4 regions of the Paenibacillus allorhizosphaerae genome follow, and region 1 is predicted to be linked to each of the others. Evidence: riboswitches for the same ligand, from Rfam matches in the RefSeq annotation. Region 1 holds a riboswitch; each other region holds the start of a gene.
What was found. A riboswitch is a leader RNA that binds a small molecule or an ion and turns the genes downstream of it on or off. The one in region 1 is predicted to bind cyclic di-GMP.
Positions count from the first base shown of each region.

Region 2: another riboswitch for cyclic di-GMP. It lies ahead of ACFQI7_RS32660 (PA14 domain-containing protein); the one in region 1 lies ahead of ACFQI7_RS22145 (hypothetical protein).
Region 3: another riboswitch for cyclic di-GMP. It lies ahead of ACFQI7_RS27210 (copper amine oxidase N-terminal domain-containing protein); the one in region 1 lies ahead of ACFQI7_RS22145 (hypothetical protein).
Region 4: another riboswitch for cyclic di-GMP. It lies ahead of ACFQI7_RS25380 (bifunctional diguanylate cyclase/phosphodiesterase); the one in region 1 lies ahead of ACFQI7_RS22145 (hypothetical protein).

Region 1 is NZ_JBHSRV010000006.1:163,000-170,399, forward strand. Features, by position in the region: gene ACFQI7_RS22130 (glycoside hydrolase family 43 protein) at 1-900, opposite strand, end outside; gene ACFQI7_RS22135 (ArsR/SmtB family transcription factor) at 983-1,927, opposite strand; gene ACFQI7_RS22140 (DUF2935 domain-containing protein) at 2,143-2,955, opposite strand; gene ACFQI7_RS22145 (hypothetical protein) at 3,059-3,358, opposite strand; cyclic di-GMP riboswitch class I at 3,453-3,542, opposite strand; gene ACFQI7_RS22150 (MDR family MFS transporter) at 3,643-4,839, opposite strand; gene ACFQI7_RS22155 (DUF1450 domain-containing protein) at 5,071-5,295, opposite strand; gene ACFQI7_RS22160 (HesB/IscA family protein) at 5,335-5,637, opposite strand; gene ACFQI7_RS22165 (hypothetical protein) at 5,690-5,902, shown strand; gene ytvI (sporulation integral membrane protein YtvI) at 5,958-7,064, shown strand; gene ACFQI7_RS22175 (hypothetical protein) at 7,143-7,376, opposite strand.
Region 2 is NZ_JBHSRV010000017.1:62,591-69,990, reverse strand. Features, by position in the region: gene ACFQI7_RS32670 (hypothetical protein) at 1-111, shown strand, start outside; partial or broken gene ACFQI7_RS32665 (IS256 family transposase) at 590-1,748, opposite strand; partial or broken gene ACFQI7_RS37945 (transposase) at 2,848-3,087, shown strand; cyclic di-GMP riboswitch class I at 3,222-3,312, shown strand; gene ACFQI7_RS32660 (PA14 domain-containing protein) at 3,440-7,400, shown strand, end outside.
Region 3 is NZ_JBHSRV010000009.1:188,900-196,299, forward strand. Features, by position in the region: gene ACFQI7_RS27185 (PspC domain-containing protein) at 1-437, opposite strand, end outside; gene ACFQI7_RS27190 (PspA/IM30 family protein) at 434-1,114, opposite strand; gene ACFQI7_RS27195 (LiaF transmembrane domain-containing protein) at 1,163-1,471, opposite strand; gene ACFQI7_RS27200 (hypothetical protein) at 1,724-2,293, shown strand; gene ACFQI7_RS27205 (copper amine oxidase N-terminal domain-containing protein) at 2,398-3,303, opposite strand; gene ACFQI7_RS27210 (copper amine oxidase N-terminal domain-containing protein) at 3,399-5,288, opposite strand; cyclic di-GMP riboswitch class I at 5,552-5,647, opposite strand; gene ACFQI7_RS27215 (GNAT family N-acetyltransferase) at 5,852-7,066, opposite strand.
Region 4 is NZ_JBHSRV010000008.1:117,200-124,599, reverse strand. Features, by position in the region: gene ACFQI7_RS25395 (ABC transporter permease) at 1-163, shown strand, start outside; gene ACFQI7_RS25390 (polyamine ABC transporter substrate-binding protein) at 196-1,239, shown strand; gene ACFQI7_RS25385 (Gfo/Idh/MocA family protein) at 1,427-2,413, shown strand; cyclic di-GMP riboswitch class I at 2,537-2,621, shown strand; gene ACFQI7_RS25380 (bifunctional diguanylate cyclase/phosphodiesterase) at 2,771-4,591, shown strand; gene ACFQI7_RS25375 (hypothetical protein) at 4,688-4,858, opposite strand; gene ACFQI7_RS25370 (hypothetical protein) at 5,002-5,193, shown strand; gene ACFQI7_RS25365 (DUF7667 family protein) at 5,291-5,554, shown strand; gene ACFQI7_RS25360 (hypothetical protein) at 5,815-6,063, shown strand; gene ACFQI7_RS25355 (Gfo/Idh/MocA family protein) at 6,256-7,293, shown strand; gene ACFQI7_RS25350 (cupin domain-containing protein) at 7,290-7,400, shown strand, end outside.

The DNA.
Region 1 (7,400 bases):
TTTCCCGTCAGGCGAAGTCGTTACGCTATGATGTCCCGTGCCCGACACTTCTTTATAAGACGCGCTTAAAATCGGGTTATTCGCATACTTCGTAAAAGGACCCGTCGCCTGCCTGGACGTGGCATAACCGACGGCGTACGCTTTACCGCAATAGCAATTGGCCGAATACATCAAATAATACGTCCCGTTTCGTTTGAGGACGTAGCTTCCTTCGTTCCAACGCATTTTGCCGCTCTGGACCTCCCAGGACTGCTCCGGTTTCAACAGCAGCTTCGGCTCCCCTTTGACCGAAAGCAGATCAGATGCGAGTTCCGCCACATAAATATGGCTCTCTTTGCGGTCTCCGACATCGAAGAGCGTTTTCGTGAAATACATAAAGATTTTGCCGTCATCGTCCTTGAAAATGAACGGATCGATGGTGCCGAATCCAAAGTCGAACAGCGGCTTCTCGGAAGGATGCTTGAACGGCCTTTTCGGGGAATCGCTAACCGCAACCGATAATTTGGGGATGCCGTCCGAAGCGGCTGCCGAAAAAAACATATAATACTTGCCGTCCCGTTCGATCACCTCCGGCGCCCAAAACTTCGTGCTCGCCCATTTCAGCTCCTTGCCGCTAAGGGCAACGCCTTCCTTATTCCAGTGGACAAGATCGCGCGAGGAATACGCCTCGAACTTGCTGCCGCCGGTCGGATAAGCATAATACGTTCCGTCCGAAGCCTTTAAAATGCTTGGGTCCGGCGCGTTTTTGAGCAGCGGATTTTGATAATAAGCCGGCGCTGGCGATCCCTTGACCTCCTGAACGGGCGGAGCAGGCTCCGTCAAGCTGCAGCCTCCCATCCATAAGAGCGGAATGGACACAATGACACTAAACAAGCGGCTTGCCCTAGCTTTTGCAGTCATGTTCACCCTGAACCCCACCATTCAACAATATTCGTTTAATTTCAACAAATGTTAAACTAATAAAGTGAAAAAAACCTAATCCTCACGAGGAATAGGACTCTCTTTTTTTCGGTTCATAATCCATGCGAAGCAAAATATCTTGATCGTAGTTGCCGAATCTGCGGCCGAACAAATTGATTCCCCCTTGATTGACCGCGTCCGGCTTAATCCCGATGCATAAGGAGAAAGAATGCTTCCCGTCGATGTCCAAATCGCCCACCGTAAGGTTCGATACCTGGCTGCCGTCGATGAACGTGCCTTCCGTCGTGACTTTCCACTTCTTCAACACGCCGTACTGCGTTACGTGCGTCTCCCACCAAGCCGGAGTCAAGAGGCCCCGCTCCCCGCCGAAATCGCCCGGACTCATCCAGGTGCCGAGCTCGATCCCGTTAATCCATACCGTTATATCGGAAGGATAATCTTTGTTGTGCAGCGGCGCTTCCGAGCACAGCTCCATGGACACCTCAATTCCGGTGAGCCGGCTGTTGAAAGGGATTTTGTTCGGGAACCGGTACTCCACAAAACCTTGCCGGAACCATAAGATTTGCGCGTTCACTTTGTCCGGCTCGTAAAAGCTCCGCGGATCGTCGTAAAAACCGATCAGTCCCGTTTCGGAAGCAAGACCGCAGGTCGGGATAATATCGCAGTCGACGTAGTGGCCGATCGGCATGCTAATATATTGATAATTCGCCGGGTCCACTTTTTCCGTTTTCCCGAAATCGACAATCATGCGGTCGTACAGCGCCGAGCATACTTTTTGCGACCCGCGGATGCCCGGGATCAATTCCGTGCGGATCAGCTTCGCCTCCTCCAGCTTTTTCACATTGACTGTCGCGGTGGAAGCCGGTAAATCAAACATTTCGGCAATTTCGTTGACGTTAATCCTTTTTTTCTGTATCGCTTTAAAAATTTCAATGCGCAGCTCGGAAGAGAGCGCTTTTGCAATTTCAGCCAATTCATCGATGTTGACAGACAATACTTGTGACATGTAGGGCAGTCCCTTCCAGTTTCTATACATTCGTTCTTATAGTAATCATATAATTTATGAATACATGAAGTAAAGACAATACTTTTACCGTGATATACGCGCATGAAAAAAAACGCTGCTGTGAACAGTACCCCAATTGTTAGACACACCTTAGCAATTGGAGGTGCAGTTCACTGCAGCAGTCGGCTTTTTCGCTTCTTGAATCGTTTCAAAATTTATTCCGTACGCGGCTTTGTCGGGTCGCAATTCGGCGAGTTCAGCTCCGTGACCTGCGACAGCTTCGTTAAATAGTAGCATTCTTCCCGGGCCATGTGGTCCGCCATCAGCGGCGTCAGCGTACCGAGCGCTTCCCGCGTCAAACGGAGCTCTTCCAGCTCCCGTAAAAATTGCTGGAACAAAGCCATCTCCAGCTCCACTTCCTTATTGAAACGGGACAGCGCAGGAAACTTGCGAATATTCGCTCTCATATAGCCGGCGAGCTCGACCGCCTTCACATAAAATTCGCGAAATTCGCGGTCAAACGTCCGAGCCGTCTTCATAAGCCGGCTTTCCGCCATATCGAGCTCGCCCGCAATCGAAGCGGCATGGCCGAAAGCGTCCTGGAGCCACAGCAAATGATGATGAATATCCTCGTAGACGGGCGCCGGCTGCCCGGATAGCAAGCTTCCCAACACCCGCATGTATTCTTCTAGTTCATTTACCATATGGCTGAGAAACGACGGTGACAGATGAAGCCTGATCTTACCTGTCAAATGACGGTGCAGCAGATAAAGCTTGAACGCTCGGAGCTGCTGCGTCCATGAAGCCGCATCGCGCGTAAGCTCGCTTACTTTCTCGACCTGTTCCTCTTCCCGCACCCGCATCAGCAACTGATCGAACGCTTGAACGAAGCTGCCGGCCCGCGCGATTTCTTCCCGTTCCTCCGGTGAAAGCCCGTCTTTGATAAAACGGGAATGATCCCCCAATATTTGCAGCCAAAACCGGTGCTCGAACAGAGCGGATTGCACGAAATCGGGATGGTAGGTCACGAATGATCCCTCCTTGTTTGGCGATTCCCCATACTTTGACAAAAGCATCGTATGCACAGGAGCCCAAACAGGTGCCTACTCCATCCACGATTTCCATTCAAGTTTAGGCGTTGCGGACGGCCATCGTCCGGCAACCCAAATAGTCGTACAGCGACATAAACACGTTGCTGTCCGCTTCGCACCGTAAGGAAAGCTTCACTTCGCCGCACCAATAAAAATTAATGATGTGCTGATGACGTCCCGCTACCATTTCCACATCCCAGCATGACGACATGAGCTCATACACTTCGCGGTTAATGAACAGCTTCGGCCCTTCGGATGACGAGTACACACCGATCAAATCGGAGCCGATCTTCGTGTAAAAGCCTTTCCGGGTCATAATATTCCAGCCCTTTTCCGACATCCTTGTCAAACGCTCCTCTCTGAAACAAAAAAGACTCTTCCGTCGCAGGACTGCAGTAACGGGAGTCCGTCTATGGTTACGTCATCACCGTTCCTTCGACAACTGGCTGGCATGGCTTCAATCATCGCTTTAGCCCCTGTAGTTTTGCGTCCTCGGACTTTCGTCCGGGTTGCCCTTATCGAGACCGAAATCGAAATTTGTCTCATTATGATTCTTCTTACATATAAAGAATAAAAGATTAGACCTAGGGATAACATGATCCTTTATTCTCATTTCAACCGAATTTAACAGGTCTTTCGAACTATTTCATGGAGACGGTGGCCTTTCCAGTAAAAGAAAGTACCGAATACGGTCACGACGGCAAGCAAGAAAAACAGCCGGTTTCCGCCCCAATTCGACAAAAGGTAGCCGCCGATCAGCGGTCCGATAAAGTGCCCGATATTAGAAAATGATTGCGCACCGAAATAAGTCCCCCGCATCCCTTCAGGCGCGAGCCGGTCGATCAACACGTTCGCCGCCGGATAATTTAAGATCTCGCCGAGCGTAAACAGAAACATCGAAATCATGAAAGCCGTCCAACTGTGCGACAGAGCGTACCCGATATCGCCGAGCGCGAACATGACGTTTCCTGTTACGATCGCAACGATCGGCGCTCTGCGTTCCGACCACCTGGAGATCGGCGCCTGCAGCAGCACGACGATAACGGCGTTCAAACTCATAAGCAGCGCGAACAGGGCTGCTCCTTTCGCCACGCTTTGCTCTACGTATTGCGACAGCGTGACCGTCATCTGCGAGTAGCCGATTGCCCCGATGATCCCCCCACCAATGTACAAGCGGAATACGCGATCGCTGACGATAATCCGCCACGCCGAACGGACCGTCACGTTCTTGCGCTGTTCGCCTTCAATCGTGCGTATCCCGAATTTACGAAGGAAAGTGTACAATATCGCCGAATAGATGAAATAAATAAAGCCGGTCACGAGAAACGGGAGCCATGCTTCGAACACGCCTACATAGGCGCCGAGCAGCGGGCCTACGGCTACCCCGACATTAATAGCGATATAGCGCATCGAAAATACTTTGAGCCGCTTTTCCTTTTCCGTCACATCCGCCATGAGCGCCTGGGATACCGGTTCATAGAGCGATCGGCATAGCCCGTTCAGCATATTGAGCAGCATGAACGCCAACGTCGCCTTCGCAAAAGCAAATCCGGTGAACACAACGACCCAGCCGAGCAATGCGGTCATCATGATCGCTTTGCGCCCTACCCGGTCCGACAAGGCGCCGCCCACGAATCCGCCAACCGTACCCGCCAGCGAGCCGAGCCCGATAAACGCGCCGATCAGCAGCGGACTTAATTGGGATTCGCGGGACAAATAGATCGCAAGGAAGGGCATGCTCATCGATGAGGCCATCCGGGCCATAACCGTACCGACCAACAGCAGATGAACGATCGGATGGTATTGCTTCAGAAACGGCATCAGACGTCCGGAGCCGTAATTTCTAAGTTGTGCCAGCACGGAGCAAATCCCCTTATTATACCAATGGTTAATTAAATAGAATTATATTATACAAGATGAAACCGCTCTTGCCCATAGATGGATGCAATATTGCCTCCGCTTCGTTTCAACCATTTTGATCCACACAAAAACAGGACTGTTTGACCCCTATTCGGGTCAAACAGTCCTGCACGGCCGGCAAACCGGTATTGGTTATTTTTTTACGTATTTCTGCACTTTCTCGATGACTTCATCTTCCGTCGGTGCGGTGACATACCGTCCGTTAATAAAGATGAATGCGAATCGCGAGCACGGACCGCAGTACGATTTGCAGCCGACTTTGATCTCGGCGTCGGGCGCCATCTTTTGCAGCTTAGGCAGCGTCGTTTTCATTTTCATGTGCTTGCACTTGTCGCAAACACGAATATCGTTGGCCATGCGTATGTTCCTTTCCTTGAAGAGCTAGCCGATCGGCTCTTAGTGGTCGCCGTGGTTGCCCTTGCTCGGATTGGTAATCGCAAAGCCTTCTTCCGGGACATAAAAATAATCGATGCGGATGCCGTCAAGCAGCGGTTGATCCTTCTCCAGAATGACATCGATGTTTTTATCGGTCGATACGATCTCATCTTTGTCCGTCGGCGTGTCGAGACTCATCCCATAGTGGGCATGATCTCCATGCTGATGCGTAATATAGACGCGGAGTTTGAGAGACTTGTCCTCTTCTTGCTCCAGCTCTTCCAAAATTTTTTTTGCCGCATTGCGCGAAATTTTACAGTTCATCGGGTACATCTCCTACCGCTTGTGTTTTAATCCATTGTATAGAAAGCTGCGCATGAAAGCAATACCTGATGCCGCTCTGCTGCGGCGGAGCTTGTTGCTATCGGGCTCTCAATCCTATAAAATGGAAGGTACGAGCCGCACGGCTGGCCACTGCAAGAAACCGGCGTCCGTTATCGGAACGCTTGACCGACACGCCCGCTTCAGCGGGTATGCGCCTTCTCCTGCAATGAGACAGGCCCTGTCCAGAGCGTTCATGCTGCAATAAATCAAACTGAGGGTGCCTTCAAGGTGCTCCGGTACTAAGATGCCGAGGTGGAAGGATGCTCTCCTTTTATAAAAAATATTACAAAACGATCTTCGATATCGCGCTGCTCGTTGTGACGGTATATCTGTTCATGTTTTTATTCAGTCACCTGTACCGGATCGCGACGCCGATCTTCTGGGCGTTCATCATCTATATGATTATCGAGCCGCTTGCCCGTTTCCTGCACCGGAGGGGGCTGAAAAAATCGATCGCCTCGGCAGTCGCTACGATTGTGTTCATTCTAGTCATCCTTGGCCTCATTACGGGAGCGGGCGCCATCTTTACGACGCAAATTATCAGCTTGAAGGATAAGCTGCCGGATTATGCCGCCGTGCTCGAAAAGCAGATCGTGCAGCGTACCGACCAGTTGAACGACCGGTTCGGTTCACTGCCTACACAGCTGGAGCTGCTGGACAAGCTCAAAGAATATTCGGCCGAAATTACCAAGAAAGCGACGGAAATCGTCCGCGACTTCCTGACAGCTACCTTCAATGCAATCACGTCCATCTCGACCATCGTCGTTAACTTTGTCATCGGCGTTGTGCTCGCTTACTTCCTCAGCGCCGAGATCGAATCATGGAAGAAGACGGCGAACGAGAAGACGCCCCGTACGTTCAAAACCGCGTTTCAGTTTTTACGCGAGAACGTTTTGGCCGGTATCGTCACGTACGTAAAAGCGCAAGCGAAGCTGATCAGTTTGACGTTCGTCGTCGTCTTCATCGCGCTGCTCGCGCTCGACGTGAAAAACGCGTTCTCGATCGCCCTGCTGTCAGCGGTGTTCGATGTGCTTCCACTGCTAGGCGTCTCGACGCTGTTTATTCCATGGATCATTTACTTGCTCATCGTCGGGCAAACGGCGCTCGCCATTTGGCTTGCCGTCCTGCTGGCTGTAGTCGTCACCGTCAGACAAATATTGGAGCCCAAAATTACGGGAGATTCGCTGGGCGTATCCGCATTTACGATGCTGTCGTTCATGATTATCTCTTTATCGCTGTTCGGCGTTGCGGGATTGATTCTATCCCCTATTTTGATCATTTTAATCAAAGCGCTGTACGAGCAAGGCTACTTGAAAAAATGGATTCGCATGCCGGCAGAGGAATACGAACCGGAACGAACGATATAAATTGTAAAAAGGACCTGCACGGTGGATTGTTCAACCGTCAGGTCCTTTTGCTTATGGTTGTTGCGGCACCATGGCCGGTCAAGCGCCGTACTTTCGCTCCGCCCGGCTCGTAAACCAGTTCATCAGCAGCAGCGTGACGGCCACATCGTCAATCGGCAAATAGGGCAGCACATCCGGCATAACAATGTATACGAGCGCCGGAACGGCAAACAAAAGCTTCTCCCCCAGCGGCACCTTCGGCGAACGCAAGAGCGGTACAATTCGGCTGAAAACGTGACCCCAGCGGCGCAGCGACAACAAGCGATACCACATAACGCCTCGCTTCCCTTCCATCCG
Region 2 (7,400 bases), on a different contig from region 1:
ATTGATTTAGAAAAGATAAATAAAATTTTTCGAATGAATATCTCGTTTGCAGATGAGTGGTTTAGATTTCTTCGTCTGAATAATATTAGAAAAGAGTTAATTGGAAATTAAGAGAAGTGTGTAAGAGTTCCTTTCTGCAGCCGAAGATGAAGTGCCCCCTTTTGTAGTTCCAGAAAATAAAATTCCGTCTCAGGTTAAGAAGTCTTTTCCAGCAGTTACTACTTGATATTTTGTGCTTTAGGAGGATTTAATTTTATTGCATTGATTGTTATTACTTTAATTTCAATTCTATTGTTATCAACCTGGCGTCCGAAGAATTAAGCAATCCAAATGGTGTGGAGTTAGTAAGAACAAACACAAAAATTTATTTAAATGATGAGGATACATTGCTTGGTACTGTGTTTATGACGAATCCAGGGTCTAACAAAATGAGTAAACACAAGGATTGGAAATTATTTATCAAAGGTGAAAAAGATATGGATTTCATAACGGTGAGGATTCACCTGATACTACGATGCGGAGTCGGGTCTGTCAATAATTTTGTGTAAACTCTTTTGCAGCCATTTCCCCGAGGGGAAAAAATCCGAAATTATCTCAAGTGTTGTCCCACCCTGTCTGGAAAAAATACGGAGAGCTGAAGCAGCATTTGCCCCCAGTTTTGGACACGTCCTGTCCACTTGAGTGTGACATCCATCGTCGCCAGGAAAAATGCTCTTGCCTTTGGTTACTTTCCGCAGTTGCCGGTGGTAGCTTTCAATGATGTTCGTTGTATAAATGAGCTTACGGATCTCAGGCGGATACTTGAAAAATGTCGCCAACTCATCCCAGTTCTTACGCCAGGATTGTATGATCAGTGGATACTTGGCTCCCCAGATTTCTTCAAACCGGTCCAATTCGACGAGGGCTGCTTCTTCGGTTGCAGCCTTGTAAATCGTTTTTAATCAGTCGTGACCTTTTTCAAATCTTTGTATGATACATAGCGGGTCGAATTGCGAATCTGATGGATAATACATTTCTGAATCTCCGTTTGAGGATAGCAGGCCGCGATGGCCTGGGAAAGCCGGTCAGGTTGTCCACGCAGGTGATCAGAATGTCTTGAACACCGCGGTTTTTCAGTTCGTTGAGCACACTGAGCCAGAACTTGGCCGATTCTTTTTCTCCGATCCACATGCCCAGTACATCTTCGTTCCCATCCAAATCGATGCCGATGACCATGTAGGCTGCCTTGTTGATAATCGCTCCATCCTGCTTCACTTTAAAGTGAATCGCATCCAGAAACACCACCGCGTACACGCCTTGTAGCGGCCTATTTTGCCATTCTTTAATGAACGATCTTGTTCGTGACATTGGAGATCAGAGTTGGAGAGACCTCGATGCCGTAGATATTCTGCAAGTGATCCTGGATCTCCCGAGTGCTCACCCCCTTAGCGTACAAGGCTACGATTTTGATCTTCGATCCCGGTTACATTGGATTGATGCTTCTTAACTACCAGCGGCTCAAATTCGCCCAAACGGTCGCGAGGCACTGCAATTTCTTGTTCGCCGTATTCGCTGGTGACCGTTTTCTTGCTTTTACCGTTCCGGCTGTTCGTGGTTGTTTTCGTCTTCGTGTCATGTTTTGTATAGCCTAGATGCGTATCCATCTCGGCCTCTAGCATTTCCTGCAGCGTCTCTGCAAATGAGTCCTTCAAGGCATTCTGTGCATCTTGGGCTGTTACCAAGTTATTTTCCTTAATAAATGCTCGCAATTGCTATTTCGTCCAGAGTCCCATCTGTTCTCCCCAACCTTTCATCTATTTCCATTTTAATAGATTTGGGAGTTTACACAAACTATTTTACAGACTCGCGGAGTTTAATATAAGTCGTAAGAACAGCGCATGAGTTAGTGGGTTTTTCTAAACCTCGTCTTGAGTTTAAGCGTATCCGGTAAGACTTAGCCGCACAGTTGCAAGCATGATGTTCGAACCAAACTACATGCACCCATTTGTCACCAATTAAAATTGGTGTGGAAAAGGGTAACGAAAGTCGTTTAGGCCCTTGTTAAATCTACGTGCAGCAGCTCCGTGAACAAGGAATTAATTGGGAGGGCGGTAAAAATTGGTGTTAGTATTTCACCCGAAATTAACATGGATTTACATTGAGGTGTATGTATTTCGCGGTTTTTAACAACATATATCCTCTTTGGGTGCATGTATGATCATGGTGTAAACCTATCTCCTTCACATGAACCCATACATATTTCTCTGGGAACATGTGTCCAGTAATGAGCCTTTTTTGGTACTATTGGTGTTAAATATGGTGTAAATACCAGTGTAATATTGCTGTAAAAAATTTGGTGTAAAACTGGTGATATGTTGGTGTAAAACTGGTGAAAAAACCTCTCCTAAACTAACAAAACGAGCCTAAGTGAACGTAATACGAAAGCCAAAAAACCAGTAAAACCAAGGATTCAGCAGACTATAACAGTTTCTATAAATCTCGTTTTTTGACCCGCATACAGAGAAACCACACGAATTCGAAAAGAGTACATGTGGTCCCTACCCTAAAATAAAACCGCTTAACATGATTATTATAGCTACTTAAAGTAAAGATTATACATAAGAGGAAATGAGGTGCCGCGGCACCTCATTCTTTACTGAGGAATTTTTGAGTCATACATATTACGCCCCCCACCGATCAATTCCAGCAAATGTACGATTCTAAACCCCTTCAATAGGAGAACAGTTCCTGCTGTGAGAAACCAAATCTAGTTGCAGGCTCTCGTACTCATGACCAATCTCAGACCGTATATCCAAAATAATGTCTTTCCTAGACATACCATCCGTCAAGAGCTATATGTTGTAAAAGCCGGGTCGCAGCGTTGCGCAGATCATTCAGATTTTCGAATGGGAAGGTCGCATCCAGCCCGGCGAAATCAAGCGCAACACCCTTTAGGAGAGATTAGCCCAGCGCGGTTACAGTACGCGACATATGCGCATGTACGCCGAATCTGGAGTCGCCGCTCGTAGGTTTCAATAACGTTACCACAATCGTCTGTGGCATTCGGATCTGAAATACGGTCCGTATCTGCCCATCGGCCTCGCCGGCACCCTCCCCCCCGTATAATCTAACGTAAAAATAAATAAATAATTTTGCCAAATAAAGAAGGATATTGTTTTGATTTGTCGAATCAATTAGGACTGAATACCCAAGACTTAGGATTTTTTCTAGAAAACAAGTGAACTGAAAAAAGGCAAACCTCGCCGAAAGGGAGGGACGCAAAGCCACGGGCCTAAACTCTGAGTTCAGGAGTACGGTAGCCGGGTTGCCAGGATTGGCTTGTTTTTTGCTGTTTAATTTTAGAAAAGGGAGAAGATAACAGTTGTTATTATTGAAAAAAGTAAAGTGGTTGTGTAATATCTCTGCTTGTTTGTCGTTGCTTCTGTTGTTCCAACTTATAGTGCCGTTGGCACTGCCGGGTTTGGGCAAACAGAACTATGTTCACGCAAATGGATCAGCGGATACAATTCCTCCTTCCGCTCCGCAAAATTTGTATGCGTCACAAGTTACAGGCAGCTCAGTTACATTAAATTGGAATATCGCTGCAGATAATCAAGGTGTTGTGACTTATGCGGTATACCGTAACAATCTGCAGATCGCTACAGTAGGAAACAATGTTTACCAAACGGGAAAAGTATACTACGTCGACTCGGGGCTAACTTCGGGAACTGCATACAAATATGAGGTTTTGGCGGCGGACCAATCGGGCAATACATCTGCTAAAAGTGATCCTCTGTATGTCACGACGTCAGCAGTTATGCCATTGGGGCCTACATCCCAGCAGGGCAGTGGGCTCAGAGCAGAATATTTTAACAGCGACGATTTCTCCGATCGAAAGATTATACGACTGGATGACCAAGTGGACTTCAATTGGGGAGGACATTCTCCTGATCCGGCATTGGACAAGGGTGCTTTTACTATACGATGGAGCGGAAAAATACAACCGAAATATTCAGAAAAGTACACCTTATATACAGAAGCACATGGTGGGGTTCGTATGTGGGTGGGCCAACAATTGCTGATCGATAATTGGGACGGTCAGGGGATGATAAAAGACAGTGCCGTAATATCTTTAACTGCCGGACAATTATACGACATCAAGCTGGAATATAAAGATAACCAGGGAGCCGCCAAAATCACGCTGCTATGGTCCAGCACGAGTCAACCAAAAGAAGTTATTCCAAAGAGCCAGCTATATCCACCCATTGTTCCTGGTGTTCCAACGAATGTGCAGTACTCATCCAATAGCAGCTCCATTACAATAACATGGGACGCAGTTCCGGGAGTGACAGGATATGACGTCGAGGTAGACGGACAGATTGTTGATAACGCATCGGGATTAATCTATGTGCATCAACCCCTTGCCGCGAAATCAACACATTCCTATCGCGTGCGGGCGAAAGTTCCTGAAATTACGGGAGATTGGAGCCCTATTGTGAACGCAACAACACGAGGTATTGTCCCTGCCAATTTTCAAGCGAATGCAGTCGATCGGGTAGTGACCGTAACTTGGGACTCTGTACCCGGTGCTTTAGGATACGAGCTTGAGGTGGATGGAAGTATCATCGATCTTGGGACAGCCACGAAATACGAGCATGTCGATTTGAAGCCTAATACTACGCATTCATACAGGGTACGTGCTAAAAATAACGATTGGTCAATATTTTTAACGGTCATTATACCCCCAATGGTTTCGACACCCGGACAGGGTAGTGGGCTTAGGGCAGAATATTTTAACAGCGACGATTTCTCCGATCGAAAGATTATACGACTGGATGACCAAGTGAACTTCAATTGGGGAGGACATTCTCCTGATCCGGCTTTGGACAAGAGTGCTTTTACTATACGATGGAGCGGAAAAATACAACCGAAATATTCGGAAAAGTACACTTTATATACAGAAGCACATGGCGGGGTTCGTTTGTGGGTGGGCCAACAATTGTTGATCGATAATTGGGACGGTCACGGGATGGTAAAAGACAGTACTGTAATTTCTTTTACTGCCGGACAATTGTACGACATTAAGCTGGAATACAAAGATAACCAGGGAGCCGCCAAAATCACGCTGCTATGGTCCAGCCCGAGTCAACTTAAAGAAGTTATTCCAAAAAGTCAGCTGTATCCACCCTTTATTCCCGGGGTTCCGACGAATGTGCAGTACTCGTCTAACAGTAAGTCCATTACGATAACATGGGATGCAGTTCCGGGAGCGGCAGGATATGACGTCGAGGTAGACGGACAGATTGTCGATATCACTTCGGGATTAACTTATGTTCACCAGCCGCTTGCCGCCAATTCAACTCATACATATCGCGTGCGGGCGAAAGTTCCTGAAATTACGGGAGATTGGAGCCCTGTTTTGAACGCAATAACGCGAGGCGGTGTCCCTGCCAATTTTCAAGCGAACGCAATCGATCGGACAGTAACCGTAACTTGGGATACTGTACCCGGTGCTCTAGGATACGAGCTTGAGGTGGATGGGAGTATCATCGATCTTGGGACAGCCACGAAATACGAGCATGCCGATTTAATGGCCGATACTACGCATTCATACAGGGTACGCGCTAGAAATGAACAAGGAGTAGGCGATTGGACAAGCCTCATTAGCCTCACTGTTCAGTCTGAAGTACCGACGAACCTGAAGGCTGCCAGTACGGCGAGAAGCATAACCCTATCTTGGGACAGAGTTCCCGGGGCCTTGAACTACGAGATCGAAGCGGATAATACAGTCATTGCAAATGTAACGGAAACCGTCTTTACCCACTATCAATTGGAGCCGAATACAGGACATAGTTATAGAGTGAGAGCCACTCTGCCTGGAGGGCCGAGACCTTGGAGTCCGGTCATCTATAAATCGACTTTACCGGAAGCGGGGCATGGGACGGGGCTGAAAGGAGAATATTTTGAACAGACAACGTTGACAGACCTAAAGCATACCCGTGTTGATAGTCAAGTCGAATTTGATTGGAATCATAATTCTCCTGCCCCCGGCGTTCGAGGTGACGAATTCTCTGTAAGATGGACCGGACAGATCGAACCGCTCTATTCTGAAACCTATACGCTTATCACCGAAGCGCACGGGGGAGCGAGGCTCTGGGTTAACGAAAATCTAATAATTGATGATTGGGAGGCACATAATTCTAGCGTTAAGCAGGTGGCCATCCCATTCGAAGCCGGGAAACGATACGATATACGGCTTGAATACCGCGAGACAAACGGTACTTCACGTGTCCAATTATCTTGGAAGAGCGCATCACAACCACTGGGCGTCGTACCGAAATCACTTTTGTATCCAATCGGCGTACCACAACAGGTCGGTACTTCTTCTACGGAAACGACCGTCACGGTTCAATGGAACCCTGTCTCTTATGCCGCCGGATATGATGTGGAGATCGACGGAACCACCGTTGTCAGTGTGATTGATCCGAACTTCGTGCACCAAGAGGTTATGCCTGGAACGTTGCATAATTACCGAATAAGGGCAACGAACGGAATGGTTATTGGCGAATGGAGCTCTTCCGTATCCGAAATTACAAAACTCGGGCGCACGACTATCCTGGAGATTACACCAACGGAAACTACACTCGATGTATCGTGGGATACCGTATATGGGGCTACCGGTTACGACATTGAAGTAGACGGAGTAATCGTAAACAATGACAGCCGCACAACCTATCTTCACGAGCCGCTTCTTTCAGGCACCGAACATAGCTACCGGGTCAGAGCCAAAACGGCATATCGAATCGGGGATTGGTCGGAATGGGGCAGGAAATGGACGTTGCCCGGATTGCCCGAGGGCATTATAGCCACAGCTATAAGCACTTCTGTGACGGTGGAATGGCTGCCCGTAAGAGGGGCTACCGGTTACGACATCGAGACAGCCGGAACGATTATAGATAACGGGAATGTAACCAGCTACCAGGAGACGGATCTGAACCCGAATACGCAGCATGTTTATAAAATCAGAGCGAAAAATAGCAGCGGTGTTGGCAAATGGAGTTCTGTCATTGCAAAGTCTACGCTAACGGGGACTCCTGCGAATCTGCATGGGGAGGCGACGGAAACCTCCATTCAGCTATACTGGGATGCCGTTGCCGGAGCCACTGGATATGAGCTTCAAATCGACGGAACGACGATTCAGGCTGTGGATAGCGCAAAATATATCCATAACGGACTGCAGCCCAATGAGACGCACCGTTATAGCGTAAGATCGAAAAACGCGGAAGGCACCAGTCCATGGAGTCCATCGATCGAGCTGACCACGCTCCCGGCGATCCCGACCGGATTTCACGCCACAGCTGATACGCTAAGCATTCAAGTAGCATGGGATCAGGTACAAGGTGCCACAGGATATGACATAG
Region 3 (7,400 bases), on a different contig from region 1:
TTCATCATATCGTCCAGGTTGCTGCCGTTATCGGCCTGCGGACCTGTTTGATGCGTATAGCCAGCTTCATATTCGTTACGTTCGTGCGGCGGAGCCCATCCGTATTTGCTCGCTTTGCGGTAATATTTCTCGGCGCGTCTCCAGTCTCTCCAGCTGCCGTACTGCTGTCCCGATTGGTGACCCCATTTGGAGCCGCAGCCGCTGTGAGCATGTCCCCCGAAGCCCGGCTCCGGACCGTAAGGTCCGCCGTGCCACGGCTCGCTCGGTATGACCAGCGTCGCCAGGAAATACAGGGGAATCATGATCCCGCCGGAAAAGAACGTCGTTACCACAACGATCAAACGCAGCAGCGTTGCGTCCATCCCGAGCGTTTCGGCCAGGCCTCCACACAAGCCGGTTATTTTGCGGTCGGTTCGGGAACGGTATATTCTGGTCATGGCCTTCTCCAGCCTTCCTCTTCCAATTTGGAGCGAAGCTTCGCCATTTCTTTCTCAAGCGCGCTGCTCGCCGCCGTGCCAGCTGCGGACCACGCTTCGCGAAGATGCCCTCTTACTTCTCTCAAGGTACGGGCCGTCATCTCCATATCGGATACGCGTTCTTCCAGCCGGTCGAATACCCGGGGAGAAGGCGCTCCGCCCATCGAACGGAGTCTTTCGTTCATGCGCTGCTGCAGTCTGACCGACTCCAGTCTGGCGATGTAGTAGCTGCGCTTCGAAGCGATTTCGTCGAAATCGATCCGCAGTTGCTGCAGCTGCTCCTCCAGTTCGACAATGCCGAGCTTGCTTTGCTCATACAGCGCTTTGTACTGCACCGCTTTTTCTTCCTGCTGCATCTTTTCCTGCAGAGCGATGCGCGCCACCTCCTCTTCCCCCGCCTTTAGCGCAAGCATGGCTTGCTGCTCCCGGCGTTCCTTCAGCTGTTCCGCCGAGCTGTATTGCTGGCGAAGCGATGCTGCGTGGGACAGGCACTGCTGCAGCAGCCTTTCGGACTCGCGAATCTGTTCGGATTGCGCGGCCAAATATTTATCGATCATACGTACCGGATCTTCGGCATTCTCCAACATTTCATTAAAGGTTGCTACCGTTATGTCGCGGAATCGTTTGCCTAGACTCATGCTCTCTTCAACCACCTTTGCTTAAGATTTTGCTCGATTGCTCGTTGTTTACAAGAACGATCTATTGCGAAGCATGGAGATTCCGAATACGATCAGCCCGACCGCAATCGCGATCCCGATTAATCCGGACAGTTTCCCCAGCAGAATTAGACCGCCGATGACAATCAGCACCCAACCGATCGTTCTTCTTCCATTAACGAGCCCCAAATACCCGAGGCCTACCATTGCCGCCGGGAATAACCACCCCGCGATGTGACCGAATAGATGCCCTGTATGCACGCCCAACTTGTTCAAGAGGATCAAGCCGCCGAAGAAAATCAACAGAACCGCCAGTCCCTTGTGTCGATTCATTTTCATTGTATGTAGTCACCGCCTTTCGCTTAGTTATCGTTTGTTCATGTCTTCATTTTAGGCCCAATCGCGCTTTTACAAAACGGACCTGCGGCGGTTTTTCGAACTGGACCTAAGTCTAGTAGCCCCTAGCCTATGGGCAAGAAGCGCGAGAAAGCCGTGTCCAATCCTGCGCAAAAGCGCCCTTCCACCCCGGTGCATGCGACGTTGAAAGAAGGCTATACTAAGGTAACATTACCTCTCGAAGGATGGTGCCTTATGAAAAGTACGCTGTCGCTGCGGCGTTTGCCGGTATGGATGCGCCTCTTTGCTGCATTAAGCCTGATTGCTGTCGTTGCTTTGCCTGTACCTGCCTTCGCTTTTGTTTCGCCCGACCAAAAACCGGCTGCGGAACAAGCCGAAAAACCCGTACTCATCTATGATGTCAGACAGGAGAAAGTCGTCGGAGCGATTCCGAATTCTGCGGCTATACGCCAGGAAGCGGAAGGCTGGCTGAAGCAGGCCAAAACGATTTCGCCAAAAGCGAAAATCGGCTACGATACCGGGATTATTATCCGCATTCCGTTCGAACCGGCGCTGTCCGTCTCGCAGGCGGGGCTGTCGTTTCAGTGCAGGGATTTATTCCTCATCATACCGTCCGAAAAAAAACAAAATCCCCAGCTGCTGGCGTTCAGCACTGAGGATCAAACGTATATATATGAAGGAAACTTAAAAACGATCAAGCCGTTTCTGGAAAAATACGATCTGATGCACTGGCTGCTGGCACGACCGAAGAAGGAGCCGAATCCGGCGCCGGATACGCGGCTTAGTGATTCCGTGAAACCTTAGGGGTACACTTTCCCTGTGACGGTAACAAATTAAAACAAAGGAGCCGCGTCGCTCCTTTGTTTTAATCAACGGATTCCAATGAAAGATCGAAATTGCTCTCTTTCCTACTTGCACTTGATATATAGAGTTATCGATTTATTGGATTTATAATTATCAAGCGTTAACATGACACTCACGGTTCGTGTGTCCCAGTACGTAGTAAAACGGACATGATTCAGAGCTACCGCCTGTTCCCACTGGCCTTTATCCTTCCGATATAAGTCATTGTTCCATTTTGCAGACTCGAAATCGGAAGGTCCGTAATGCTCGGTAAGCATATCTTTTATATGATCATATTCGTTAACATAAGATATATGTTTTATATATTTTTCAGAAATTGTGTACATTGCGCTCTGCAATTGGTTATCTTTAAAATCATACGACAACAACGTTTTTTGTCCGTTAATACTTCGCTCAAATAATAGACCGCTTTGGTCTTGGTAAATAAAGTGGGATTTCTCTTGTTTCCTAACTTCCTCTTTTGTCATTTCTTTATTTATGTCTAAATTTAGGTCTTTCACGAAACTCTCGGCAATCGGCCTTGTTATAAAAACAGTTGAGCTTTTTTCATCCCAAGTGACGTTGCTGCCGGTGGATTCGCCTATAAAACGCAAGGGAACAAATGTATAACCATTGATTATGCAAGCAGCGGCATCTAGCTTCCTTTTTTCACCATTGACCGTCGCTTCCGCTTCCCCAATCGTAAGCTGAATGTTTATATCTTTTGTTTTTCCCGTAACGGTTTCAGTTTCACGATCCCATTCAACTTCTAAGCCTAATGATTTGAAAATAGGGGCGACTTGGACTAAAGTAGTCCCACCCGCGATTTGCGGTTTTTCATCAAACGTGATCTTAGTTCCATCCAGATAAAGTATAATTCCCGGATCCGATTGTTCCGCAAACGCGGTAGGTAAGATAATAAAAAATACTAGATTTACGGTTAATAAAACAGATAACAGTTTTTTGAACATATTTATCTCATTCCTTTGCTCGTCGTTTTAAGTTACCGCTCGAATCGAACTTTCTCCATTCTTTAAATCCATCGAAAAAGGATTTTCCGTGATCCTTACTTTTCATGTTCATGTTCATGTTCCTCCTGAAATATCGTTTCGCGTTGAAAAAGATCCGCGTCCTCCAGTTTCCACTGTCCGTCCGGGGTCCGCTTGACTTGATACCAGTGATTCTGAACTTGTTCGCGTATTTCTTCAAAATTGTAGCTCCGATCCCGTTGAATCGTGTTCACGATGATCGTATCTTCACTACTTTCAACGGCGGTCATCGATTGAATATCGCTCATCCATTGCTTTCGTTTAAAAAACGGGGCCAGTGCTGGCACACGCTCATTAATCGATTGGCTTGAGTCGCTTAAATCAGCCGTTGCTTTAAAATCATCGCCTTGTTCTACATGCTTCATGAAACGAACGACAGCCTGTTTCGCCAATTGGTCAGGGGAACCGATTCGCACTTCCCGGTTCATACCATCCCACTCCACTTGAAGCTTCAATGCCTCGCCTACAAATCGTAGCGGAACGTATGTCGTACCGTTGATGATTTCCGGAGCAGCGGATAACACCGTACGCTCTCCATTGACTGTCACCTCGGTTTGACCCAACTCCAGCCGAATATCCATCCCCTCTTTCGACCCTTGGATCGTTCGGGTAGTCTCGTTCCAGTCCACGTGCAACCCAAGCTTCTCAAACACCGGCCTAAAAGGCACCATCGTCGTACCGTTCATCAGCAGCGGTTGTTGTTCAAACGATACGGATTCGCCATTGACCGACACCCCGATACTTCGCTTCCCAATGCGGAACATTCCGATCTCACCGGTTCTCCCAAGTAACCCGCCGTCCGGCGTCACCGCAAGTTCGCTTGAGGTCAGGCTCTTGTTATTGCGAATTAAACGGAACAATTCGTTCCCCTGAGCATCCAACCCGTAGATATTGCCGCCGAAATCGGTAAAATATACGTCTCCGTTTTCGTTACAAACGATATTCGTGGGATATCCGTACTGTGAATCGGGAGTAAAATATGTCCACAATATATTCCCTTCCTGATCCTTGGCGACCAGAGCATTGTCCTCCGATGTGTTCGAATAGCTTCTACCGGACCATACAACGGTACGCACTGTCTGTTTCGGTCTTGGGGGCCGGTTTTCAATCTCAGCTCTAAACTCCTCTTCGGTCAAACGCTTGTCCCCTTGCCAATACAATCCGTCTTCGCCTTGCAGCATGATGTAATTTGTTCCGCCAATTTTTATAGTTTTTTGGACAGCCTTAACGGCAGACACCCGTTGTCCTTTCGAATCGATCGTGATATATTGCCCTTCCCGAGTCAACAGCGTTACCATACCGCCGGCTTTAAGTTCAAAACTCATTACATTAGTAAAAATTTGTCCCAGCTTGTCCTTGCTGATTTTGATCTCGTCTCTGTAAGTCCATTGTTTATGTCCATATAAATCGTAACTTACAATACCTTCCAAGGTCAAAAGAACAATCCGGTTATGGTCATTAATCGAAAATAAAAAATTATCATTCGGGTTGATTAACGTAATATCCAGAAGCGTCTGACCATCCCGATTCAAAAGAAGCACATGATCGGATTTTGCCGGTATTTCGTCTTTTCCGATCACGTGAACAGTCGATTTCGTGACTTGCGCCCGAACGATGATATTGCCATTATTGGTTAACCACATGCTTACGATCTCATTTTTCAGTGGCACCGACATCCACTTGAGTTCATTATTCGGACCGATCGCATGAATGATATTGCTGTAATCATAGTAGTAGAACGTTCCGTTTCCATCCGAAAGCAAATTTCTTTGCCCGGCGGCATTCCCTCGATTCATCCACTTCCACTCGTATTCGCCGTTGGAGCGGAAGACTGGCTGCTGTTTCACCGACGCACCTCCCGCATGATACAGCTGCATGGGCAGCACCTGATCCGATTCAGAAGTCAAGCGAGTGCCTGCCCCCTCCGCACTTGCAGGGACTGCACCGCTAGTCAAAACCATTGCTATTAAGCCAAATATACCGAGCCTTCGAAACCATCGTATTTCCATCGTTCCCATTTCACGCTCCTCGCTTTAGTGCATAGCATCCTTTGATCGTTTGCGGATCTAGTCCCTCTGGCAAAAACAAGTCGGTATGCTTATCGTAGTTGCTGTACGTGAGGTTCACGGATAATTGTTGCTAAAAATAAGCAGCAAAAAAACAAGCCAATCCTGGCAACCCGGCTACCGTACCCCAGATACGATTCTTGGAGTTTAGGCCCGTGGCTTTGCGTCCCACCCTTTCGAGAGGTTTGCCGTTGTTTCAGTTCACTTGTTCTCTGACAGTCCTATATCATAGGTATGTAGACCTATGAATTCGACACATTGAAACAATATCCTGCTTCAATTGGCAAAATATTTCATATAGTTTGTTCTAAACAGAAAAATAAATATCAGGAAACTAGTAAACAAAAAACCCCCGGCATCTGGATGCAGATCGAGCGAGGGTTAAAACATAATTATGTCGCCGCTTAAAAGAAGTCCGGCAAATACGTTTGCCGGCAAGGAATCAGCCGTTCTAACGCGTCGAGCGCATCCTCTTGCCCCTGCAGTCTGCCGATTTCATGCAGGAACGCCGGCCTTTGGTAGCTCAGCATCATCGCCGTCAGCGTCTGAATGTCGCAGCTGAGCACAGGATGTTCCCCAGTCTCCGGTCCCCCCGTTTCTACTTTGGCGGTTCCGGATTCATCGATTTTCAACAGAAACGTGCCGTTGTTCCATGCCGCTTGGGCATCATTGATTTCCAAACGTACGCAGTCTTCCACTCCGGAGACGAAAGGATATTTCTCCAAAAATCCGGAGACATCCACGATTCGCGCCATGAAATACGGTACCAGCTCTTGTTTGATCCGCGGATTATCCAATAAGAACGGCAGCCGGTCATCCGCAGGCGCGTTCAGCTTCAACTTATCGATCATTGAGTCGTGATCGGCCAGAAAACGCCATAAGGCGAGCCGGGCTCCGTGATGCAGCGCTACAAGCTCATGCACCGTGCATACCCGGTCCTTCACCTGATAATGCACGTAGCCGCCCGGCTGTCCCGCTTCATCGTAATAAACGGCAATCTCTCCCTGTCTCCTACCGAATATGCGGTCCTTCCACCATTTCTCGCTTCGAACCAAACTGCCGTTATACCGGGAGGCATAGGCTTCATACAACGGATTCAGCAAGCCTGCGTCTGGCGATGAACGAACGATCCGGCCCGGTTGCGGTGACAGTTTCGGCATAAGCGCGGTGGGGATTTCATATGTTTTGTACTCTGCGTATGTCTCCCAGCCGAATCTCCGGTAAAAGCCGAATTGAAACGGATGCAGGAACGAAACCGTTTGTCCCTTGTCCCGCATGGAGTGCAGCGCATTATCGAGCAGCCTCTTGACCAGACCGCCGCGCCGGTATTCGGGCCATGTCGCCACACTGGCAATGCCGCCCATGTCGAACGCTTTTCCCTGGATCCACGTCTTCAGATCCAAAATGTTCATAGCCGCGGCAAGCCGGTCTTCCACATAGGCACCCAAAAGCTCGTAATCGCGCATATCCAATTTACGACGCTCAATATCTTCCGGAGTGTACGTCATCTGAAAAGCGAACGACCAAAGATTTAATGTATCCGGAAAATGCTCCTCCGGAATCGGCCTGATTTCTACGGATGCCGCCTCGTTCACTTCTTGTTGCTGCAAATGGCTCATGGCCGTTCCCCCCTCCATCCTCATCAGTTTCTTCGTCGATTGTACCAAAGCGGCGTAAAAATTACCACGCGCGACCATCGAAACGGCCTTAGCGCAAAACGAATCCTTAAGTAACATTTCACTTATTCTCAAGGGGCGAAATCAATTCACTCGCAGTCTTTATGTCCGTGTCCTGAGACTCATATTGCGTCAAAACATCAAATCAACAAGATCCCATTGTACTTGCTTCTAATAGATTACAACATAAATATAATTCCGTGGTATCTGGATTATTTAACAATTAAATTAATAGGGATATTTTTTAGTACTTAGGGCATGCATCCATTATTTATTC
Region 4 (7,400 bases), on a different contig from region 1:
CAGCTTCTTCGTGTCCGGTCCGGGCTCGACGACGCTGCCGCTCTACATTTACGGTTTGGTGAAAAGGGGGATTTCCCCCGAAATCAATGCGTTGTGTACGCTGCTGATTGCGTTTACGATAGGCTCCGTCACCCTTGCGGAACGAATCCGGCGGAGATCATAATATTTTAGTCCAAGGAAAGGGGTCTTCATGCGATGAAACGTTACGCAAGTTTGCTGGTCTGCCTGCTGCTCGCGCTCACCGTATTTTCCGGCTGTTCTTTAAAGGAGGAGCTGCGCATTTACAGCTGGGCGGACAATTTCGACGAGGAAGTATTGAAAGAGTTTGAGAAAAAATTTAACGTCAAAGTGCGCTACGATACGTTTTCGAACAACGAAGAACTGCTTGCGAAGCTGCAGGCAGGGGGTTCCAAGTACGACCTGATCCAGCCTTCCGATTACATGGTGGCGACGATGATCAAGCTCGGGCTGCTCGAAGAGCTGAATAAGGACAATATCCCCAATGCGAAAAACATCGCCGCGAACATGCAAAACCTGCCCTTCGATCCCGGCAACAAGTATTCGCTGGTTTACACGTCGGGCGTAACCGGCATCGCATACAACAAAAAGTTCGTCAAAGATCCGGTTCAAAGCTGGGCCGATCTGTGGAAGCCGCAGTATAAAGGCAAAGTCATCCTGCTGGACGACCAAAAGGAAGTCATCGGCATGGGGCTGAAAAAGAACGGGTTCTCCAACAGCACGAAAGATGAAAAGCAGCTGCAAGCGGCCGTTGCCGATCTGAAAAATTTGCTGCCGAACGTGCTCGCCTTCGATACCGATAACATCAAGCAAAAATTTATCGCCGAGGAAGCTTGGATCGGTACGGTCTGGTCCGGAGATGCGGCCAAAATCGTCAGCGAAGGAAAAAACATCGATCTCGGATTCGTCGTTCCGAAGGAGGGCGCGCTCATCTTCGCGGATAATTACGCGATCCCGAAAGGGGCGAAAAATAAGTCGCTCGCCGAAAAATTCATCAACTACATGTTCGAGCCGGAAGTGAGCGCCAAAAACTACGAGTCGATCGGCTACAGCGATCCGAACGAGAAAGCGCAAGCGCTGCACAGCAAAGAATTCCGCAGCATCCCGATGCTGAACTTGACCGCCGATCAGCTCAAGCAAACGGAGTGGATCAAGGACACCGGCGAGCAGGCTAAAGTATACGACCGCTTGTGGACCGAGTTGAAAGCGGGCAAAAAGTAACCGAACGCAGGCACAAGCGCTGGCAGCTATTTGCGTCGGTGCATCATAGCACAGCAACCGAACTGTCGGAATGGGGAAGCGAAAGCTTCTTCGTTCCGACATGAAAAACATCTCTTCGTTTGGTAAAGTGAGAGTATTCCGCTGCCATACAAGGGGTGTTTTTCAATTTAGAGATGGGGGATTGCCAATGATACGGTTTGGGGTTATCGGAACGAACTGGATTACTGAGAAATTTATTGAAGCGGCTCGCGAGTCGGAACACTTTGCACTGACCGCCGTCTACTCGCGCACGGAGGAGAAGGCTCGCGCATTCGGGGAGGCATGGGATATTCCGCACCGTTTTACGGATCTGGAGCGCATGGCAGAAAGTCATGAGCTGGACGCCGTATATATCGCCAGCCCTAACGCTTTTCATGCGAAGCAGGCGATCATCTGCATGAATCGCGGGAAGCACGTACTGTGTGAAAAACCGTTCGCTTCCAATGCACGCGAAGTGCAGGACATGATCGCGGCTGCCGTAAACAACCGTGTTCTGCTCATGGAGGCTTTAAAGTCTACGACGGTTCCCCAGTTTCAGGCGATCCGCGACCACTTGCCGAAAATCGGACGCGTGCGGCGCTATGTTGCGAGCTATTGCAAATATTCGTCCCGGTACGACGCTTACAAGCAAGGAAAAGTACTGAACGCGTTCAATCCAGAATTATCCAACGGCTCCTTGATGGATCTCGGAATTTATTGCATTTATCCTATGGCGGCTTTGTTCGGGAAACCGGAGCGGATTCAGGCGAGCGGCATCCTTCTGGACTCCGGAGTGGACGGGGAAGGAAGTCTGATTCTAAAGTACCGGGACATGGAGGCCGTCGTCATGCACTCGAAAATTTCAAATTCAGATTTGCCTGCCGAAATCCAGGGTGAGGAAGGAACGATGGTGATCGATAAAATCAATGATCCGGGCCATGTCCATATTCGCTATAAAGACGGAAGGGTCGAGAGTGTAGTGGAACCAGACACTACCAACGCAATGTCGCATGAGGTGAGGGAATTTATCGGGTTACTGCAAAAAGGCTGCGTCGAATCTACTATGAACTCTCATGCCGTCTCCTTGACGGCGATGGAAATCATGGATGAGGCGAGAAAGCAAATCGGCCTGCGGTTTCCGGCGGATCCGGCATAAGAGGAGCAAAAAAACGCAAAATTTTATATTTACTGTCGAATTATGTAAGTGTATAATAAGTGATGCATATGAATCTAAGCGACTAGGTCAATATAACTACTGATCGTTTCTTTGAAATGTTCTAACGACAAAGGGCAAACCCATTGAAAAGTGGGGACGCAAAGCTGCGGGTCTAAAGCGGGATCGCTACGACAGCCGGGTTGCCGAATTAGGAAGGGATCGCTACGATCAAATCCAGTCTTATTCGGACTGGATTTTTTTTATTTCTCGTGGGAGGGATATTGACGAAAAGCAGACCGATGACGAAGGATCGTCAGCGATGAACATCCAAATAAACGGACAGGAGGATGCCGACTCATGATAAAGGGCCACCAAGAAGTATTGGAAATGATGGTGAACGGACGGCCTTTATCCGACATATTACATAAGCTGATCAGAATCGTAGAAACGATATTTGCAGACAAGATTTGTTCCATTCATCTGGTGGATGAAACCGGGGAGATGCTGCAGCTGGCCGCCGCACCGAGTCTGCCGGGTGAATACAGCCGATCCATCGACGTTGTGAAGATCGGCCCGGGAAGAGGGGCGTGCGGATCGGCGGCATGGCACAAAAAAACGGTGATCGTATCGAATTTATGGTCCGATCCCGCCTGCCGTCCGTGGAGGGATATAGCGCGACGGCTCGACATAAGGTCCTGCTGGTCGTTGCCGGTATTATCCGCGTCGAATAAGGTGCTTGGCACATTCGCCGTATACTCCAGACACGTGTGTACGCCGAACAAAGAAAATGTAAAAGTGGTCGAGATGCTGTCATTTTTGCTCGGAGAAATTATAGAGAAATATCATGCCGGCCTAAAGATGGAACGTCTTGCCTATCTGGATCCTTTGACCAGCCTTCCCAACCGGCGTTATTTCATTGAACGGCTGGAGCAGGCATTGACGGCGGCTGAGTCGGAGCGTTCCAAAGTCGGCGTCCTTTTTTTGGGATTGGACTGGTTTAAACCGATCAACGATACGTTCGGCCATGAAATGGGAGATCGGGTATTGCAGGTCGTTTCCCGTAAAATCCGGGAGGCACTGCCGCAAACGAAGGTGCTCGCTCGAATGGACGGGGACGAATTTGCGGTGCTCTCCCGGATCGACCGAATAGAAGAGGCGGAGTTGCTTTGCAAACAGCTGCTGCGCATTATGGAAGAACCGCTTTATTACGCCGGGCATTTGTTCCACATCAGCGCGAGCATCGGGATCAGCCTGTTTCCGGACCATGGCGGCCGGGCGGAGGATTTAATTCAACATGCGGATATCGCGATGTGTCAGGTTAAATCAAGGGGCAAAAAGGATTACGGTTTGTACGAGCCGAAAATGAGCGAAAAAATATATAAAAATTTCATGATGGTCAGCGACTTCAACCGCGCGCTCAGGGAAAATGAATTCGTGCTGCATTACCAACCCCGGTATCATACGGGGACGAGTAAAATTCAATGCGTCGAGGCGTTGATCCGCTGGGATCATCCGGAGAGCGGCACCATCTCTCCGCTCGAATTTATACCGCTTGCGGAGGAGACCGGCTTTATTATTCCACTCGGCAAATGGGTGTTAAGAGAGGCTTGCCGGCAAAACAAAGCTTGGCAGGACCAAGGATTGCCCCCGGTGCGCGTCGCGGTCAATTGTTCGTCCAGACAGCTGCAGCAGGATGATTTCATTCCGATGATCAAGGAAGTGATCGCACAAACCCGTCTGAGCCCGGAATGGCTGGAGATTGAAATAACGGAAAGCGGCTTGATGCGGTCGGAACATACGAACATCGTGAAATTGCGGGAACTTCGCAGCTTGGGCATCCATATTTCGATCGACGATTTCGGGACAGGCTACTCTTCTTTGAATTATTTGATGCAGTTCGATGTACATGCGCTCAAAATCGATCGGCGATTCGTCCAGCAAATACCGAATGCGGTCATAGCGAATACGATCATTTCCTTATGCCGCAGCCTGGGACTCAATGTCATTGCCGAGGGAGTGGAAACGGTCGAGCAGTACGAATATCTCAGACGGTACGGCTGCGATGAGGTGCAGGGCTTTTTATTCGGCAAGCCGCTCCCGGCCAAGACATTCGAAATGCTGCTTCGTAAGAATGAGATTCTTGTACGGAATACGTCTATCAACGCGGTTCAAAGTTAAATTCAAATTTTTTCCAAAATTGGCTCTAATCATGTGAAAACCCTTGAAGGGTCAAGGGTTTTCTTCCACCATTATGCAGCTATGTAGGACGAAAACTTATGCCTCAATGCCGCATTTTTTAACAAGCGTAGGCCAGTAAAGCATGAACAGCGTCTTCCACTTGTCCTCGGGTAAAGCATGAATCCAATTGGCGATCTGATCCAACCCCATGTCGTGCAGCTTGTGCATAACCAATTCTTTTTCACAAAGCTCCTCTGTAACAACCACCGGAATCCCTCCAACATCAACTTGTTCAACCAAAACATTATATGCAGCCGTTGCCGGCAATGTGACACCGCAGGTAATCATTATTTTTATATGAACGGATGAAAATGGGAATCGGTCCGCATCCTAAACATGGGGTGAACGACATGAAGAAACGCATGAAAACCGACTACGACTTCGAAGCCGCGTTTTTGGCACAATCGCCCGTATTCGTCAAGCATGAGATGATGGAACAATACGGATTCATCGGCGGGCTCGAAAGTTTCAATCCGATCTTCGTTAATGTCGGGGGCAGATTGTTTTTGCGCGACGAGTGCGAGTTTACAATGATTCGATAGGCGGAATCCCGATGAAAATCTCCATGCCGCGTCTAACTCTCCGTAAAACGGTCAACAATGGGAAGGTAATCATTTTATCCGGGGAGCGTGGGAAAAGATGCAGCCTTTTCATTATCGGATGGCGGAACTTTGGACGTATCATCAAACCAGAGAGTTGACGACAGAGGAGCATCACGAACTGTCGATATGTCTTCAGGCGAATGCGCTGTTTGCCCGAAAGCTCGGGGAACTGTATAACTGCGCGTATGCAGCATCCGTGGTCTGCGATGAAGAATGGGGACAAGAACTGAAAGTCCGGATCGATGCCATCGAACGGGAGTTTGCGATTCATTTGACGGACCTGAAAAATCTCGCGCCGTAATTTACATTTATTACAAATTAATGCAAATTTAAATAATCGAACAGTAAAATTTTATTATTTTTTTATGAAGATTCGCGTCAACAGCCATTGTAAAAAGCAGAGAGACGGATGTAAAATTAATGTAATATGAATGAAGCGATTGCATTTTCGACGATCTCACAGCATGGATTTAAGCAGCATGAACGATCGTATAAGGAGGCGCTTTTTTTATAACTTGGTAGATACAATTTGTATCGTATATATTACAAGGGGGTTTTGTCATGAGGACAAAAGAAATAGCTTGCATCGTAGACGGTTGCGGACGAATGAGCAGATCACGCGGTTTGTGCAATACGCATTATCAGCGCTGGTTAAGACATAAAGATCCGTCCGTTTCTTTGATCAATCGAAGCGGTACGAAAGCGGAATGCATCATGACCGGCTGTCATTCTCCTTCGCAAGCGAGAGGCCTCTGCAAAACGCATTATGCAAACTACAGAAGAAAGTGGGTTCAGGCCACCCACGCTTGAATCGAGTTGGAACCAGAACCCGTAATTACCGCGAATCAAACGATGATCCATCATCCACCGAACCCGGTTCTCTTCAAAAAGATAATTATATACAAAATAAAGGATATATCCGCCATGGAGCCGAGACACCGACCGATGTAAAATCAAGCCGTGCGTATACATAGCAGAATTGGCTTAGGAAAGGTTGGCGACATGAGCAAATTGAAAATCATTCAAATTGGCGTCGGCGGCTTTGGCCGTTCTTGGCTTCGAACGGTGAAAGCCAATCCGGATGCGGAGATGGCGGCCGTAGTCGATGTGTCGGAAAGCAACTTGGCTGAAGCGAAAAGCATTCTGGAGCACGACGCGCTGCCGGCGTATCAAGATTACCGCGAAGCGATCCGATCGGTTGCCGCCGATGCGGTATTGATCGTCACCCCGCCCAGGACGCATATCGAGATTGCGCTGTTTGCGTTGGAGGCAGGACTGCATGTACTGACCGAGAAGCCGTTATCCTACTCCTTCGAGGAAGCGATGACGCTATATGAGAAGCGGCCCCGGTACGGCAAACAAGTAACGGTAAATCAAAACTACCGCTGGACCCCGGAAATTCAGGCGGTGAAGGACGGACTCACGAGCGGCGTCATCGGAAAGATCGCCTACGTCGATTGGACTTTCCGGCGGATGCACAATCCAAGGCAAGGGACGTGGCGCGTCCAATCGTCCGATTTTTTGTTTACGGATGTAAGCGTTCACCATTTTGACTTAATGCGCTATTTGCTTGGTACGGACCCGATCGCCGTATGTGCGAGCGGGTTTCGTCCGTCTTGGAGCTGGTGTGAGGGGAACATGGTGAACGGCGCGTTTTTCCGCTTTCCCGGCGAGGTGAACGTTCATTATTTCGGCAGCCTGGAAGACACCGGGACGTTAACGCCATGGAATGGCAACTTTCGTCTGGTAGGCAACGAGGGCGCTATCGAGCTGACGGACGATGTGCCGACGCTTGTCCGGAAAGACGGAAGCAAGGAACAGCTGCCGCTTCCCGCCCTTCCTTATGAAAGCAAGGGCTTTACGCTGGACGCATTCGTTCGATCGGTTCGCAGCGGCGCTCCGTCCGTTACCGATCTTTCCGATAATATCCGTACGTTCCTTATGGTGGACGGCGCGATTCAATCCGCCCGCGAGCAGCGCTGGGTTGATTACGATTTTCCGGCGGACTCGTTGCCGGAAGGGAGGTCTGCGCAGGCGTGATCGTCAAAAATTATTTGGAAGCAGAGTTCACTATGGGGCGAAGCCATAAAGGCAACGGCGAAATCAAAAACGTACAGCTATTCAAAAACGAGGACTTTATGACGAAG